Regions from separate parts of the Thermopolyspora sp. NPDC052614 genome, predicted to be linked through region 4. Evidence: riboswitches for the same ligand, from Rfam matches in the RefSeq annotation. Region 4 holds a riboswitch; each other region holds the start of a gene.
The links. A riboswitch is a leader RNA that binds a small molecule or an ion and turns the genes downstream of it on or off. The one in region 4 is predicted to bind S-adenosylmethionine.

Region 1: it holds a riboswitch for S-adenosylmethionine, as region 4 does, so the genes downstream of both, AB0K60_RS37395 (DUF3293 domain-containing protein) here and AB0K60_RS12240 (DUF3293 domain-containing protein) in region 4, are expected to answer to the same signal.
Region 2: it holds a riboswitch for S-adenosylmethionine, as region 4 does, so the genes downstream of both, thrC (threonine synthase) here and AB0K60_RS12240 (DUF3293 domain-containing protein) in region 4, are expected to answer to the same signal.
Region 3: it holds a riboswitch for S-adenosylmethionine, as region 4 does, so the genes downstream of both, AB0K60_RS08730 (aminotransferase class V-fold PLP-dependent enzyme) here and AB0K60_RS12240 (DUF3293 domain-containing protein) in region 4, are expected to answer to the same signal.

Annotation. Positions count from the first base shown of each region.
Region 1 covers NZ_JBFATZ010000038.1:5,066-9,271, reverse strand. The annotation lists gene AB0K60_RS37405 (winged helix DNA-binding domain-containing protein) at 1-772, shown strand, start outside; gene AB0K60_RS37400 (hypothetical protein) at 1,015-1,449, shown strand; SAM riboswitch class IV at 1,939-2,050, shown strand; gene AB0K60_RS37395 (DUF3293 domain-containing protein) at 2,102-2,611, shown strand; gene AB0K60_RS37390 (NAD(P)H-binding protein) at 2,808-3,641, opposite strand; gene AB0K60_RS37385 (TetR/AcrR family transcriptional regulator) at 3,716-4,206, shown strand, end outside.
Region 2 covers NZ_JBFATZ010000028.1:17,342-21,547, reverse strand. The annotation lists gene AB0K60_RS35020 (MoaD/ThiS family protein) at 336-611, opposite strand; gene thrC (threonine synthase) at 625-1,935, opposite strand; SAM riboswitch class I at 1,951-2,094, opposite strand; gene AB0K60_RS35010 (RNA polymerase sigma factor) at 2,378-2,929, opposite strand; gene AB0K60_RS35005 (trehalose-6-phosphate synthase) at 3,065-4,206, shown strand, end outside.
Region 3 covers NZ_JBFATZ010000003.1:468,374-472,579, forward strand. The annotation lists gene AB0K60_RS08730 (aminotransferase class V-fold PLP-dependent enzyme) at 298-1,707, opposite strand; SAM riboswitch class IV at 1,753-1,867, opposite strand; gene AB0K60_RS08735 (amino acid ABC transporter permease) at 2,208-3,266, shown strand; gene AB0K60_RS08740 (amino acid ABC transporter ATP-binding protein) at 3,275-4,027, shown strand; gene AB0K60_RS08745 (ABC transporter substrate-binding protein) at 4,085-4,206, shown strand, end outside.
Region 4 covers NZ_JBFATZ010000005.1:12,437-16,642, forward strand. The annotation lists gene AB0K60_RS12235 (hypothetical protein) at 1-235, opposite strand, end outside; gene AB0K60_RS12240 (DUF3293 domain-containing protein) at 586-1,524, opposite strand; SAM riboswitch class IV at 1,572-1,680, opposite strand; gene AB0K60_RS12245 (type ISP restriction/modification enzyme) at 1,941-4,206, opposite strand, start outside.

The DNA of each region.
Region 1 (4,206 bases), on a different contig from region 4:
GATCGGCGAGTTGCTGGGGTTCGCGGCGGAGCCCCGGTCCAACGCCGAGATGATGGCCTGGATCGAGGCGCGGCTCGGTGTTCCGCCGAAGGGCGTGTGGTGGGCTGTGCGGTCGTACGCGCCGCTGCTGCATGCCGTTACCGGTGGGCCATGGTCGTTCGGTGAGCGGCCCGCCTACATCGCGGCGGGGATTCCGCCGACGGTGGGGGAAGCGGCCGATCAAGCCCTGCGGACGCTGGTTCTGCGTTATTTGGAGGCGTACGGCCCGGCGTCGGTGGCCGATGTCGCGCAGTTCGCCCTGGTGACGCGGTCCAGGGTCCGCGGCGCGCTGAACGACCTGGCCGGAGGGCTCGAACGGTTGACCGGGCCCGACGGCACGGAGTTGTTCGACCTGCCCGGGGCGCCGCGTCCGGCTGCCGACACACCGGCGCCGCCGCGGCTGCTGCCCATGTGGGACAACGTGCTGCTGGCCTACGCCGACCGCAGCCGGGTCATCCCGCCGGGCTATCGCAAGCTCGTGACCCGGGTCAACGGCGACGTTCTGCCGACGCTGCTGGTCGACGGGCAGGTCGCAGGCGTGTGGCGGCGGGTCGAGGAAGGAATCGAGACCACCGCGTTCCACCCGCTGCCCCGCGAGACGTGGGACGAGCTGGCCGACGAGGCGCGGGCGCTCATGGCGCTGCTCGCCGACCGGGAGCCCGAGGTCTACCGCCGTTACAAGCATTGGTGGTCAGCCCTGCCGGGTGCTGAGGTGCGAATCCTCGCCGATTAGATTGCGGGCGGCCCAGGCGGTGCTAATCGCCGGGGCCGGGACACCAGGACAACGCTGGCGGGGTTTCCGGGGAGGAGCTCGGCCTGCTGCTCGCCCCCGCTGTGCTAATCAGCGCCAGTTGCCTGGTCGGCGCTCCACCCGCATGAAACATGAAATTGGCCGCTCATGACCGCCCCATCAGCCATCATTACAACCAGCGAGCATTGATAGCTGTCAGTGCACGGCTGTGTGGTGGGAGTGGGATGCCGACGAAGATGGGCAGCATGGCCTACGTTTCTGCTGCTCTGTTGCCGGCTATGGCAACTGTCAGTTGTTATCCGGTAGCGAGCGGCAAGTCGCGTGACCTCGGCTTCGCCCTTGGTGGTAAACCACGCGTGACGGGCACCAGCATCCTCGGGCAGGTCGGCGTGGTCTGCGATATCCCTCCGTCTCGGCACTATCTGACGCTCACGCTGGAGCGTCGTACGAGCGAGGGAAGATGGGATGAGCAAGCGTCGGTACGGGAGACCGCCATCCCTGGCGACGAAGGGGATCCGCTCATTGTCCAGGTCCTGGCCCCATGCGAACCTGGCCTGTGGCGAGTAGGTGCGTACGTGATCGGACTGCTGCACGGCAAGGAGTTCGAGTTCAGCGACTCCAGTTACGAGCGGGTGGTGAGCAAGCGTGAGTGTCGCTAAAGCTCGTCAGGCGGCTCACCTGATCGGTTGGGCACTGCGTCCCTCCAGGCCACGGCGCTACGCCGAGCAGCCGGCCGAAGTGCCGGGCGAGCCCGGCAGGTGGCGAGGGCTCTTCAGGCGCCTTGCCGCAGTGCCCCGGCTGGTCAAGTCCGCGCCGCCGCTTCCTCGTGACACAGGCCAGGGGTGGACGCTGCGTCGTGAGAACGATGTCTGGGCGATCCGTCCGGTGCGCGGCTGGCGGTCGTGGCCGTTCGTGCCGGCGGCTTATGTGAACCGGGAGATTCCGGGTGACGACCGCGAAGCGGCGTTGAGCTGGATGCTCCTTATCGTGGGGGAATAGGGAAGGTTGCGACGAGGCCAGGATCGGCCGGTCGTCGTCGACGTAGGCGATGATCGGGGAGGCGAGATTGACGAGAGTCTTCCGTACCGATCGCATCGCCGGGAAAGTCACATTGCGCCGGTTGCATTCTGGGTGCTAGCTTCCGGCTGGGTCACGAGTTCCAGCGTTCAGCCCCGGCTTGCTGGACGGCATCCCGCTCCGCTGCGGGTGCCCCGGGTGAGGACCTGCCCCGCGCGGGGTGCGCGGGGAAACGAGCGGATCACCGGGGCGGTGCGCTACCGGGGTCCACGGATCCCGGAGGGACGCCCTGTCATGACTTCGCCCGCCCTCGTCGTCGGCTGGACGCACTATCGCCAGGCGGTCGTACGGCTCCGCACCGCCCACGGTGTGCTCGCCGTACGGGCCCGGCCGGATGCCGTGACCATTGGGGAGTTTCCCGATCCGCGTGGGTGGACGGTGCACATCGTGACCGCCTGCAATCCGGGCGGCCGTACGGTCTCGGCGGCGGCCAATGCCCGTGCTCAGGCGATGCTGGTGGCCGAGGTGAGCGGGCGGGGGCTGACCTGGTGGCCGGCCGAGGGCGGGGACGAGCGGCGCCTGCATGTCGAGGCCAGCGTCGCGATCGTCGGGCTCGACGACGATGCGGCGCGCATTCTGGGGTGGCGCTACGGGCAGGATGCGATTTTCGCCTGGGAGCCGGGCAGGTGGCGGCTGTTGTCCTGCCTCGATGACCGTGCGGAGAGCCACGGCTGGGTCGCGGACCGGTTGCCGTGCGGCGATGTGGAGAAGGGCGTTGCCCGCGCCGTGCGGCGGGTGGCCTGACCGGGGCCGCATCTCGCGGTCGCCGCGCGGGCACTGCCGCGGCCGGGCACGTCGGCACGGGGGCTTCGTGTCCTGATCGGCGATACGGTTTCCATCTCGCCGCCGACGGCCCATCGGCGTGCCGGGCACGGCGGCTGAACGGCCGAGGACCCCGGGTGCATGTACCGGTGGGCCGTCTTACGGGGGTGCGGCGGAGTCAGCGGAAGGCCGCGGCGTTGCGCCGGGCCCAGTCGGCGAAGGTGCCCGGGGGGCGGCCGAGGATTCGTTCGGCGTCCGGGCTGACGGACTGTTCGCGGGCGGTCGGGGTGCCGAGGATGTCAAGGGTGGTGTCGGCCACCGGGGGCGGCATGAAGGTGAGCATCTGGGCGCGGGCCTCCTGCCGGGTCTGCTCGATGAAGGTGATGGGCTCCCCGATGGCGGCGGCGATGGCGGCGGTGCGCCCGCGTGGGGTGGTCGGCTCGGGGCCGGTCAATTCGTAGATCGCTTTTGTGTGGCCGGGCCGGGTGAGGGTGATGGCGGCCACGGCGGCGATGTCGTCGGGGTCGATGACCGGGAGGCCGACGTCGCCGAAGGGGGCGGCGACGGTGCGGGTGGCCTTGATGGAGGGGGCCCAGGCGTAGGCGTTGGAGGCGAAGCCGCCGGGGCGCAGGATGGTCCACTCGGCTCCCGATTCCATGACGGCCTGTTCGAAGGCGGCGAAGGCGCGGCCGTGTGACTCCGAGTGCGGGCGGGTGGCCACGCCCTGGGAGGAGAGCAGGACGATCTTGCCGGCGTCGGCGAACGGGGCGATGACCTGGGTGGGGTCGTCGGCCATCATCAGGTCTCCGCCGATCAGGAGGAACACGGCGTCCGCCGCGGGCGGCAGGCCGGTGGGCGGCTGTGCGAGATCCGCGGCGACCGTGCGGACGCCGTACGGGACGTCGGACGGGGTGATGCGGCGGGAGACGGCGGTCACCTCATGGCCCTGCTCGGTGAGAATGCGGACCAGGGTACGGCCGACGTTTCCGGTGGCGCCGGTAACGGTGATCACGGGGGCGTCCCTCCAAGTTAGTTAGTTGACTGACTTAGAAGGACTGTAACACGTCTCGGCCTATAGTTAGTCAGGTGACTGACTTGAAATCGTCCGCCCGAGCCCGGACGGCCGGCGCCAAACGGCAGCGGCTCATGGCGGCCGCCGCCGAGGTCGTCCACCGGCAGGGGGTCGAGCGCACCACGATCGCCGACATCGCACACGCGGCCGATGTCCCGGCCGGCAACGTGTACTACTACTTCAAGACCAAGGACGAGCTCGTCGCCGCCGCGCTGTCCGAGCACGCCCGGCGGCTGGAGCTGCTCACCGGCCGCCTGGACCGGCTCCCCGATCCGCGCGAACGGCTCAAGGGCCTGGTCGAGACGTGGGTGAGCCAGCGCGACATGGCCGCACGCTACGGCTGCCCGACCGGCACGCTCGCCAGCGAACTCGACAAACGCGACGAGGGCGGCCTGGACGTCGAGGCGGGCAAGGTCATCCGGCTGCTGCTCGACTGGGTGGAGCAGCAGTTCCGCGAACTGGGCCAGCCGGAACCCGACGGCCTCGCCCTGACGCTGGTGGCCGC
Region 2 (4,206 bases), on a different contig from region 4:
TCCGACTCCTCTTACTGGGCTTCGGAACCTCGCCCATTCACCGCGAGGTCCCTGACCTCCGAGCCGGGAAGTCGCCAACTTCCCGGGCACGTCGATCGTCCTCGACGATACCTGTGGCATGCCGTGGGGCAACAGAGTCAATCGCCAAACTCACCCTTGACGTTCGCTCTAAGCGGGACGCAATTGGGCCCGCTTCCGGGAGGCGAATGACAATTTAGGTATTTTGTATCCCGTTTCTTAAACTTCGTTACTGATAGCCCAGCACGTCACCGGCCCTGGACGCGACGACGCCCGCGTCGGCAAGGCCGTACGCGGGCGTCGGGCGATGCGGAGAGTCAGCCTCCGGCCACGGCGGGGATTATCGAGATCTGCGCCCCTTCGGGGATGGAGGTGTCCAGTCCATCGGCAAAACGGACGTCCTCTTCCCCGACATAGACGTTGACAAAACGGCGAATCTTGCCCGTTTCGTCCAGAATTCGCCCGCCGATGCCCGGATAGTCCGCGTCCAGCTTCTGCAGTACGTCGCGAAGGGTCGCCCCCTCTCCGGTGACCTCGGCGACACCCTGCGTATATGTGCGGAGAATCGTCGGAATCCGTACTGATACGCTCATAATAACGACCCTTTCAGGAGTTGTCGGGGAATGCAGCGCGAAAAGCGTCGAGAGACGGGCGGATCACTGCGGTGGGCCGCGCCCCGGCGGACACCGCGTCGAGCGTCTTGAGGCCGTCGCCGGTGTTGAGGACGACCGTCTCCGCGTCGGGGTCGATCCTCCCGTCCGCCACCAGCTTGCGCAGCACGCCGACGGTGACGCCGCCCGCCGTCTCGGCGAAGATGCCCTCGGTGCGGGCGAGCAGCCGCACGGCGTCGACGATCTGCTCGTCGGTGACATCCTCCACCGCCCCGCCGGTCCGGCGGGCGATGTCCAGCACGTACGGCCCGTCGGCCGGGTTGCCGATCGCCAGCGACTTGGCGATCGTGTCGGGCTTCACCGGCCGCACCACGTCGTGCCCGGCCTTGAACGCCGCCGACACCGGCGAGCAGCCCTCGGCCTGCGCCCCGAAGATCTTGTAGGGCCGGTCCTCCACCAGCCCCAGCCTGATCAGCTCCTTGAAGCCCTTGTCAATCTTGGTGAGCTGCGAGCCGGACGCCACCGGGATCACGATCTGGTCCGGCAGCCGCCAGCCGAGCTGCTCGGCGATCTCGTACGCCAGCGTCTTGGAGCCCTCCCCGTAGTAGGGCCGCAGGTTGACGTTGACGAAGCCCCACTTGTCGCCCAGCGGGTCGCCGATCAGCTCCGAGCAGAAACGGTTCACATCGTCGTAGGTGCCGTCGATCGCCACCAGCCGCTTGCCGTACACCGAGGCCATGACGATCTTGGCCTCCTCCAGGTTCGCGGGGATGAACACGCAGGCGTCGAGCCCGGCGCGGGCGGCCGCCGCGGTGACCGCGCCGGCGAGGTTGCCGGTCGAGGAGCACGACAGCGTGTGGAAGCCGAACGTGCGGGCCGCCTCAAGCGCGATCGCCACCACCCGGTCCTTGAACGAGTGCGTGGGGTTGCCCGAGTCGTCCTTCACGTGCAAACTGCGCAGGCCGAGCTCCTTGGCCAGGTTGTCGGCCTTGACGAGCTTGGTCCAGCCCGGCGCGAGGTTGGGCTTGGCCGCGACGTCGGCCGGCACCGGCAGCAGCGGGGCGTACCGCCAGATGCTCACCGGGCCGGACTCGATCCTCGCCCGCAGGGCCTCGCCGACCTGGTCGGCGGCCGGACCTTGCTCGGTGTTCCACGGGTATGCCACCTCAAGTGGCCCAAAACACTCGATACAGGCGAAGTTAGGGCCGAGATCATACAAAGCCCCGCACTCTCGGCAGGACAGGCCGATGGCGGGGCCGAAGTCGTAGGTGGACGTCGAGACGGATTCCGTGCTTGCAAGCGCCATGAAGCGAGGCCTTTCTCCTCATCTTCACCCGGCGACCACCCTGGTCGCGGGCCGGAATTGGCACCTGTCCCGGGCGGCCCCGCGGATCGCGAGCGCAGCTACACCGGGAGGGTTGCCGGGGCTTCAACGGGCCGGTCCCTCCACCCCTCTGGATGAGCAATCTTCAGTTGTACCCACGGCGGGGCCCGATCGAGTGATTACAGCCGGTGAGCAGACAACCGGCGGCGGCCCCGATCCCCGGAAACCCGACATCGCGGCAGCGCATGGGCCGAACCGCACGGGTATCCATAAAGACTTTACAACGGGGTAACGGCGAACCGAGGGCGTGTCTCACTCCGCGAGACCGGCCCGTCCGATCCCGCCCCCTCCAGGCCCTGCCCCGGTTGCCGCCCCGGTTGCCGCCCCGGTTGCCCAGCGTGACCGCCGCGCCGCCCCGGAGGCGTCAGCCGTACGCCTCCCCGAGCGCGGACTGCACGTACTTGCGCGCCTGATGGATGCGCGACTTGGCGGTGCCGAGCGGGATGTCGAGCTGCTCGGCGACCTCCGCGTAGTCGAGCTGGCAGATGTCGCGCAGCACCAGGGCCTGGGCCAGCTCGGGCTTGTCGGCCTCCAGCGCCTCCATCGCGTCCAGCAGGTCCAGCCGCGACCCGGCGATCACGCTCACCCGCCGCGGGTCGGGGCGCTGCTCGGGCAGCTCCTCGGCCTGCTCCGAGGAGCGCCGCTTGAGGCTGCGGTACGTCGTGCGGGCGCAGTTGGCCGTCACGATGTGCAGCCAGGTGCTGAACCTCGCCCGCCCCTCGAACCTGCCGATGTTGCGGGCCACGGCGAGCAGCGTGTCCTGGCAGGCCTCCTCGGCGTCCTGCTGGTAGGGCAGCAGGCGGGCGCAGTGCCGCAACACATCGGGTTCGATGCGCCGCAGCAGCTCTCCGAGCGAACGATGATCCCCCTGGGCGGCTGCGCGGGCCAGCTCCTCCGTCGTCTCGTCAAGCGCCATCCTCGTCAAACCCCCATTCGGCCGAACCACGCATCGGCGATTCCGTCCTGCGCGGTCATCCTATTGGCGAGGACCGCTTTTGGTTAGCCTGCTGACAAGGCCGCCGGCGAGGGCCCAAGCGAGTGGAGCGGATCGATGCACGCAGTCCTGGTCGCCTCCAACCGGGGGCCGTGTTCGTTCACCCTGTCCGAGGACGGCGTGCTGACCATGCGCCGCGGCGGCGGCGGGCTGGTGTCCGGCCTGGTGGAGGTGGCCAAGGAGACCTCGATGTTGTGGGTGTGCGCGGCGCTGTCCGACGGCGACCGCAGCGCGGCGCGCGGCGCGCCCGGCGGCAGGCTGGACCTGGCCGGCCACGACACCGGTCCGGTGCGCATGCTCGACATCCCCCCGGCGACGTTCCACCGCGCCTACAACGACGTGGCCAACTCCACGCTGTGGTTCGTCCACCACCTGCTCTACGACACCCCCAACTCCCCGCACTTCGGGACGCGGTTCCGCCGGGAGTGGGAGTCGTACCAGGACTACAACGCGATGTTCGCGGTGGCGCTCGCCGAGGACGCCGCGCACGGCGCGCGGGTGCTCATCCAGGACTACCACCTGGCGCTCGCCCCGGCGATGCTCCGCGTCGAGCGCCCCGACCTGCGCATCGCGCACTTCTCCCACACGCCGTGGGCCCCGCCGGAGTACTTCTCGCTGCTGCCCGACGACGTGGCGTGCGAGGTGCTGTCCGGCATCCTCGGGGCCGACCACGCCGGGTTCCTCACCGCGCGGTGGGCGACGGCGTTCATGGACTGCTGCGAGGCGGTGCTCGGCGCGCAGGTGGACCACGCCGCGCGGACCGTGGTGCACGAGGGCCGCACCACCCGGATCGGGGTGCACGCGCTCGGCGTGGACGGCGAGGCGCTGGTCGCGCGCTCCCGCGAGCCCGACGTGGCCGCCCGCGTCGACGCGATCCGCGAGCTGGTCGGCGACCGGCGGCTGATCGTGCGCATCGACCGGACCGAGCTGTCCAAGAACATCGTGCGCGGCCTGCACGCCTACCGGGAGTTCCTCGCCGACCACCCCGAATGGCACGGCCGGGTGGTGCACCTCGCCTTCGCCTACCCCTCCCGGCACGACCTGCCCGAGTACCGCGAGTACACGGCGGCCGTGCAGCGCTGCGCCAAGGAGATCGAGGACGAGTACGCCACCGAGGACTGGGATCCGCTCATCCTCAGCGTGCACGACGACTACCCGCGCTCGCTCGCCGCGTACCGGCTCGCCGACGTGCTGCTGGT
Region 3 (4,206 bases), on a different contig from region 4:
CCGTGCACCCGCGGTCTCGCGCATCCCATGCGGATCCATGCCGCTACCGGAGATGCGAGCCGTCCCACGGGATCGACCGTCTAACCCATATAAACAGTAGGAAATAAAGGAATCTTCGTCAAGCCCATTGGTTAAGCCGACAGCCGCAAGTGTCTTGGCGAGGACCCGAGGACGACGCGCGGCTGCGGGCAGGGCTGTATCCAAGGGGCCGATGGCTGACAGCGGCGTCGAGGCCGACGGGTGGGCGCAGAACTTGCCATCCCGCACACCAAACCGGCAGAGACGGCCCGCCGAGCATCAGACCTTCCCCTCGACGATGTCCCGCAGGGCCGCGATGAGCCGGTCGACGTGCTCGTCGGTCGTCCCGATGCCGATCGACGCCCGTACGGCCGCCCCCGACCCGTCCACGCAGCCGCCCTCGCCCCCCACCAGCCTGCGTACCAGCGGATGGGCGCAGAACTTGCCGTCCCGCACGCCGATGCCGTACTCGGACGAGAGGATCTCGGCCACCTCCCGCGCGCCGCGTCCGTCCACGGTGAACGAGACCACGCCGATCCGCGGGTGATCCGGCCCCCACAGCGCCAGCTCGCGCACGCCGTTCGGCAGCCCGGCGCGGAGCCGGGCGGTGAGCCGTTCCTCCTCCCGGACCAGCTCGGTCCATCCGGCGGCGGTCAGCGTTTCGCAGGCGGCGGCGAGCGCGATGGCGCCCAGCACGTTCGGGGTGCCCGCCTCGTGTCGCTGCTCGGGGTCCGCGCTCCACTCCACCTCGTCGCCGACGTTCTTCGACGCGCCGCCCCCGCGCAGGTACGGCTCGGCCCGCGCGAGCCAGTCGCCCCGCCCGATGAGGGCCCCCGCCCCGAACGGCGCGTACAGCTTGTGGCCGGAGAACGCCACGTAGTCCGCGTCGAGCGCCGCGATGTCCAGCCGGCGATGCGGTGCGAACTGCGCGGCGTCCACCGCGATCCGGGCGCCGTACCCGTGGGCGACCGCGGCCAGGGCGGCGACCGGCCACAGCTCGCCGGTGACGTTGGAGGCGGCGGTGACGACCAGCAGCGCCGGGCCGTCGAGCGCGGCGAGGGCGCGATCGGCCGCGCGTACGGCCTCGCCGGGGGACGCGGGCGGCGCCAGGCGGACGGCCCGGCCCCACGGCAGGAGCGAGGCGTGGTGCTCGCTCTCGAAGACGACCACGGTGGTGCCGTCCGGCAGGCAGCGGGCCAGCAGGTTCATCGCGTCGGTGGTGTTGCGCGTGAACACGACCGCGTCGTCCGGCCGGGCCCCGGCGAACGCCCGAACCGTGTGCCTGGCCTGCTCGTAGCGGGCGGTGGTGAGCCGGGAGGCGTATCCCGCGCCCCGATGCACGCTGGAGTAGGCGGGCAGCGCCTCGGCGACGGCCTCGCTCACCGCCTCCAGACAGGGCGCGCTGGCGGCGTAGTCGAGGTTCGCGTACGGCACCTGCCTCCCGTCCTTGACCGGCACCCGCAGGTCCGCGCCGAGCACGGCCGGGATGCGCGTCACGGCGGACGACCGGGCGCCGGAGGACGACGCCGCTGGCGACGGCACGCCGGACGTCGGCGCGCTGGACGTCGGCGCGCTGGACGTCGGCGCGCTGGACGACGACACGGCGGGCGTCTGCGCTGGCGTGGACGACGCGGGGTCGGGCCGGACGGAACCGGCGGCGGCGGAGTCGAGAATCGTCAAAATGGACATGCCAAGCCTCCAGGGGCCATTGGCCCCCGTGGCGTCCGCTCAAGGGGCCCGCGCTTGCCCGACGCCCTTCGCGCCAGGCCAGGTCCTCACCCGGGGCACCCCGCCGCAGACGGAGGGTTGCCGGCCAGCAAGCCGGGGCTTGACGCTGGCGCTCATGACCCATCCGGAACTATAACCCGTTCCGGCCGGGCGGTCGCAAGCGGGTGATCGAAGAAAAACCCTCAAAACAAGTAGGACTTGACGGAATCAATCTCTCATGTTGCAGTAGGGCCATGCGCCCCCAGGCACTGCTGACCCGGCGAGGTCACATCGACCACTGCCGCGTGCGGTCATCTCTGTGTCACGGCTGACCCGCTGATCGCCCGCGGCCTCCGGCCGCCCATCTCCCGTACCCCACGGCCCCCGTACCCGGCTCGACCAGGCCGCCATGCCCGCATGCGCCTCGGCCGACCGGCGCGGGGGCCGCCCCACATCCGCCCCCAGCGGGCCGAGGAGCCGCCGTGAGCCTGACCCAAGCGCTCGACCACGACACCACGCACGACTCCGCCGACACCTTGCGCGTGGTGAAGGCACGCCACCCCTGGCGCTGGATCGCGACCGCCGTCGTCCTGGTCCTGCTCGCCATGGCCGTCAACGCGCTGATCACCAACCCGGCCTGGGACTGGCCGGTCGTCGGCGAGTACCTGTTCCACCCCTCCGTCCTCAACGCGGTGCTGTTCACCCTGCAGCTCACCGCGCTCGGCATCGTCCTCGGCTTCCTGCTGGGGACCGTGATCGCCCTGATGCGCCTGTCCCGCGTCCCGCTGCTGACGTCGGTGGCGTGGGGCTACGTCTGGCTGTTCCGCTCGGTGCCGCTCATCCTGCAACTGCTGTTCTGGTACAACCTGGCCGCGCTGTACAAGCAGATCTCGTTCGGCGTGCCGTTCGGCCCGGCGTTCTTCTCCATCGGCTCGATGGATCTGATCGGCCCGGTGACGGCGGCGGCCCTCGGCCTGGCGCTGCACCAGGCCGCCTACGCGGCGGAGATCGTACGCGGGGGCCTGCTGTCGGTGGACCCGGGCCAGTTGGAGGCCGCCGCCGCGCTCGGCATCCCCCGCGCCCGGCAGATCTTCCGCATCCAGCTCCCCCAGGCGATGCGGACGATCGTGCCCAACGCCGGCAACGAGATCATCGGCCTGGTCAAGGGCACCTCGGTCGTCTACATCATGGCGCTGCCCGAGCTGTTCTACCAGGTACAGGTCATCTACAACCGCAACGGCCGCGTGATCGCCATGCTGCTCGTCGCCGCGATCTGGTACCTGATCCTGACCACGGTGCTGTCGATCGCGCAGTACTACGTGGAGCGGCACTTCGGCCGCGGCCAGTCCCGCGCCCTGCCGCCCACGCCCCTGCAACGCGCCCGCCGCCTGGTCGAACTGCGCCGCGCCGCCCGCCGCCGGCGTCTCATCCCGGCCCCCGGCGGCCCGGCCCCCGCTCCTGACCCTGCCTCTGACCCCGCCTCTGACCCCGCCCCTGACCCCGCCCCTGACACTGCCTCTGACACTGGGAGCCCGTCGTGACCGCGCCCATGGTCGAGGTACGCGGCGTGCACAAGAGCTACGGCCCGCTGGAGGTACTGCGCGGCATCGACCTCACCGTACGGCCCGGCGAGGTCACCGTCGTGCTCGGCCCGTCCGGCTCGGGCAAATCGACCCTGCTGCGCTGCGTCAACCACCTGGAGAAGATCGACCGCGGGTACGTCACGATCGACGGCGAGTACATCGGCTACCGGCGGGTGGGCGACCGCCTGTACGAGCTGAAGGAACGCGACATCCTCCGCCAGCGCACCAACATCGGCTTCGTCTTCCAGAACTTCAACCTGTTCCCCCACCTGACCGTGCTGCAGAACGTGATCGAGGCCCCGCTGTCGGCGCAACGCAGGCCCCGCGCGCAGGTGGAGGCGCTCGCGGCCGAGCTGCTGGAGCAGGTGGGCCTCTCCGACAAGATCAACGCCTATCCCCGGCAGTTGTCCGGCGGCCAGCAGCAGCGCGTCGCCATCGCCCGCGCGCTCGCCCTGCGCCCCAAGGTGGTGCTCTTCGACGAGCCGACCTCCGCGCTCGACCCGGAGCTGGTCGGCGAGGTGCTTGAGGCGATGAAGACCCTCGCCCGCAACGGCACCACCATGATCGTCGTGACCCACGAGATCGGCTTCGCCCGCGAGGTCGCCGACACCGTGGTCTTCATGGACGACGGCCTGATCGTCGAGCAGGGCCCGCCCGCCCAGGTGCTCGACGCCCCCCGGCACGAGCGCACCCGCGCCTTCCTCGGCAAGGTGCTCTGACCTGCTCGTCCGGACGCCCCGAACCCCCTTGTGACGAACCCCTGAGAGGAATCCCCCATGCCATCGGTGTCCCGGATCGCCGTCGCCGCCCTGTCCTCCCTGTTACTGCTGACCGCCTGCGGCACGTCCGGCACCGGCGCCGGAACCACCGCCGCCGGCGGCGGCGCGGCCCCCGCCTC
Region 4 (4,206 bases):
TGGCGGCGTCGAGGGCCTCGATGGGCCGCTCGCAGGCGAGCAGGTAGCCGGCGAGGTCGCACAGCAGCACGCCCAGTTCGGGGAGGTGGGGGTCGTGGTCGTCTCCGGCGGTCGGTTCGAGCAGGGCGACGCCGCGGCGGGCCAGCCATACGGCCTCGTCGGGATGGCCGAGTTGGGCGCGGCACCAGGCGAGCCGGTCCAGGCAGAAGGCGTGCAGTCCCGGTACCTCGGGCATTTCGGCGAGGAGGGATGCCCCGCGCTCGAGGCGGCGTACGCGAACGCGATCCGGGTCGAGGTGTTCGAGGCCCGCGAGGAGCCGGGCGTCGAACTGGCGGAGGCCCTCGCCGACCTGGCCGGTTCCCTGACCGGCACCCCTCGCCTGCGGGAGGCCGCGGAGGCGGCAGCGTCCCGATCGACCGGCGCACTTCGTCGTCGAGCGGGTGGGGGGCGAGAGCGCCGAGCCGGGCGCAGGCGTCGAGGAGTTCCATCTATTGGTCTTTCGGGACAAAGGAGGACAACTGATGCGCAAGAGGCAGGTATCCCACTTATACGGCTACCGTGAACGAAGTGCACAGCCTTTTTGGGTCACATTCCGGCCACGGCTGCCCGGCGTGCCAGGCCGTACCGGCTGGGAACGCTGCGCTCGATGGACACATCGCCGACGGCCATGCCGACGACCCCGCCGGCCCGCCCGCCATGGCAGGTGTCGCAGCCGAGAGCCGCGTAGAGGCAGGCGCGCCGGTCGTTCCACTCCGCGCCGAAGTGTATCGACCGGCTGATCCACGGCCCTCCGGGGTTGCGGCAGACCTCGTCCCGGGCCTCGCCGGTCATCACGCAGGGCCGCTGCGGCAGCCGGGTGACGACGACCGGGTCGCCGTCGGCGAGGGGTTCCCAGGTGCGAGTGCCGATCGGGGTCAGCAGCCCCACCGTCCAGCGCAGGACGGCCGGCTGGCCGAACCGGCGGGCGACCTCCAGGACGAGGCTCTCCTCGGCTCCCACCACGACCACCGACCGCTCGGCCCAGGCGAACTCGGGATGGTGGCAGGCGGCATCGGTCCACAGACGCAGGCCGCGCTCACGCAGCTCGTCGAGCAGCCGCTGGTGCGCGTCCAGGTTGTGGGCCAGGCGTCCCGGCAGACCACCCGGGTTCCAGCCCGTCAGCACGTGGGCCACCTCGTCCAGGGGATGCGGAATCTCGTCGGCGTCCGGCCCGCCGGCCGCGGGGCCCACCCGCAGGATGTGGTCGTCCAGCGTGAGCCGGAGCACGGCGCCGGTCCAGGCGGCGGCCAGGTCGAGCTGCACGGCCGGGCGTTCGGCGACGAACGGGTCGGCCAGGTCGCGCTCCGCGGTGCCGAGCGGGTGCACATGCCACCGGACCTTGCAGTGCGGGCACCGGGCGTAGTAAACGCCGGGGAACGCCTCGATGACGGGCTCGCGCGGCCCCAGGTTCATGACGTTGAAGAACACGCCGCAGCCCGGGCAGCGGGTGAGAAGCAGGGCATGGAGATCGTTCGGGACGGGCATGACGCACCTCCGGGGCCTGGGACCCCGGTAGCCCGACCGGCCCCGGTGATCCGCCGTTCTCCGCGCGTCTCACGCGGAGCGGGTCGTCACCCGGGGCACCCGCAGCGGGCGGGATGCCGTCCAGCGAGCCGGGGCTTGACACTGGAACTCATGACCCAGGGCGGCACATTAGCGACGCAAGCCGTCAATGGTCAACATCTAGCCGGAAACCGGACGGCAGTCCGGGCATCCGGCCCAGGCCACCAAGCGACCACGCCCCTGGATCAGGATCGGCCGGCAGCCTGCCTCACCGCGCACATCGCTCTCCATGCCTCCAGGGAGGACCCGGCAGCCGCCGCGGCCGTACGGCACCCCGACCGCTTCTCGCAGCCTTCCCGGCGGAAAGGAATCTGGGCATCCGTCCGCCGCAAGCTGATTCACAACAGAGTGAGAGCCTCTGGTGATTCGGTGGCGGGCGCCTTGCGGGCGGCGGGCGGGGGTGGAAGGACCTGTGATTCTTTCAGGTCGGCTACGGTGACGAGCGGGCCAGCGCAGATCTGCTCCAGTAGATCGGATTGTTCGGGCTCGAGTTTCACGCAGAGCGTCAGCACATGTAGGAGACGGAGGAGTTCGGTGGTGAACTCTGCAGGCCACTCTTCGGTGCGGATATGGTCGAGCGGCGAGGACTTTCGGCCTCCCGGATTCTTCTTCCGGTAGTCAAACCATTTTTTGATGATCCTCCTCCCGGAGACCTCGTACGCCCAGACCTCTGGGAGCACCGGTGATATGCGACCTCCACCGACCTGCAGAGTCCCGGTCTGGGCGTCGTAGACAATGTCGTCCGGCATCTCCTCGATATTCCCCGGAATTCGCACTCGTGCCATGGCCCGAATACCGGCGTCCGGTTTGGGGGGACCGGCTGGGCGCCCCTCGCCGGGATCGACGAAGCGCTCGCCATAGGTATGCAGCCAGATCACGCGTCGGCCGAGCGGTACGGCCCGTCTCCACAAATCCGGGTCCGCCGTTAGGGGCACCCGGATGCCGGGGGTGCGCAGGTGCTCGAAGAAGCGGGCGGTGTAGCCGCTGTGTGCGGTCACCGCCGCGATGTAGGCCAGCAGATCCGGTGCCGTCACGGGCAGATCGAGTCGCTGGGACAGCAGGCGGATCAGTCCGGGAGCGAAGTTGGCCGATCTGGCGGCGTTATCCCGGAAGAGCGGGAGCACCCGGCCACCGCGGCCGTTGACGTGGTGCATATCGGGAACGTAGGCGCTGAACACCAGGCCGGGGCCCGTTCCCAATGGTTCGGCGTGCTGCTCGGACACGAATATTTGCCGCTGCCCGCGCACCTGCCACAGCGCCGGGCGAGGAAAGTCGATGGCTCGAAGGTCGTAGATGATCTTCTGCCGGTCGAAGCTGCGAAACGCAACCGTCTCGATTCGAGGTTCTAGGGAGGTCTCCTCAGCGATGGTGGGCGTTACCGACACCCCGTCGGAGCCGGCCTCCGTGGCGACGGATTCGACTGTCCGGTCTCGGGTCTCCTTGAAAAGCCCGGCCTTTTCCGCGGCGGGGGCATTGATCAGGCGCGCCCAGCGCCTCCGCAGGGTTTCCGGGTTCGGATCGTAGACCCATGTTCGGTTCGGCTTGACCCCGGGGGCGTGCCAGGGCATCAGGTCACCGAGTGCCGGGTGGCTCAGCCAGACGTCCGCGCCGGCGGGGTGGAACCGGTCATGCCAGCCTGTCCCACAGTCGCGCCACTCGGGATCGTCGAGGTACAACTCCGCCAGACGGGCGAACTTCTCCGTCCGGCGCCCGGACACGCTGATGTGATGAATCACCGCGGGCGTGTTCCGATGGCCGGCGCCGTACCGGGCGAAGACTCCGATGCACAGCGGCTGCTGGACGCCGGCGAAAATCCGAGTGGGAACATCGGGCTGATGCCCCTCCGGGGAGAGGTCGATGATCCATCCCTCATCGGCCGTCCGACGCAGGTATTCCCGCATGCCGGCGAAGCCGGGGCCGGTTGTGTATCCCGAGGTGGAGATGAAGGCGACGATGCCGGCCGGGTGCTCGGGGTGGGCATCGAACACCTTCCACGTCGCCCATCTCCAGAAGTACACGTACAGGTTGGAAAGGACATACTCGTATCTGCCGAGCCCAGGTGCTTTGAAGGCGTTCAGCGGGATGCCGTACCCGGAGTTCTCCGCACCCTGCTCGATCCAGCCTCCCATGCCTTTGGCACGTTCCCGGTACGGCGGGTTGCCGATCACCACTTGGACCGGCGTCTCCCGTTTGATGCGGTTCGCCTCTCGCCGCGCACGGACGATCGGCTCGTATATCGAACCGATCGGAAGCCCGGTCTCCTCAAACGGGCTGTCCAAGGTGTCGATGACATAGAGCTTCTGATCTTTTTCGGAGACCTCGGCGCCGTACTCGGATTTGAGCGCCTGGTTGAGCCTGAGTTCGGCGACCGCGTACGGCCCGGCCTGCCGTTCCATTCCAACGAGGCGGCCGAAGAGCTTCTTGAGGCGGCCGGGGACGGCTCCCTCGCCTTCCTCCTCCGCCACGGTCCGGGCGACCGTGTCGACGATGTTGAGCAGGAAGGTGCCCGTGCCCATGGCCGGATCGACGACCATCACATCGTCCGACGCGAACCCGCCCTCACGCCCGAACCGCGCCCGCAAAATGTCGTCGACGAAGCGGACG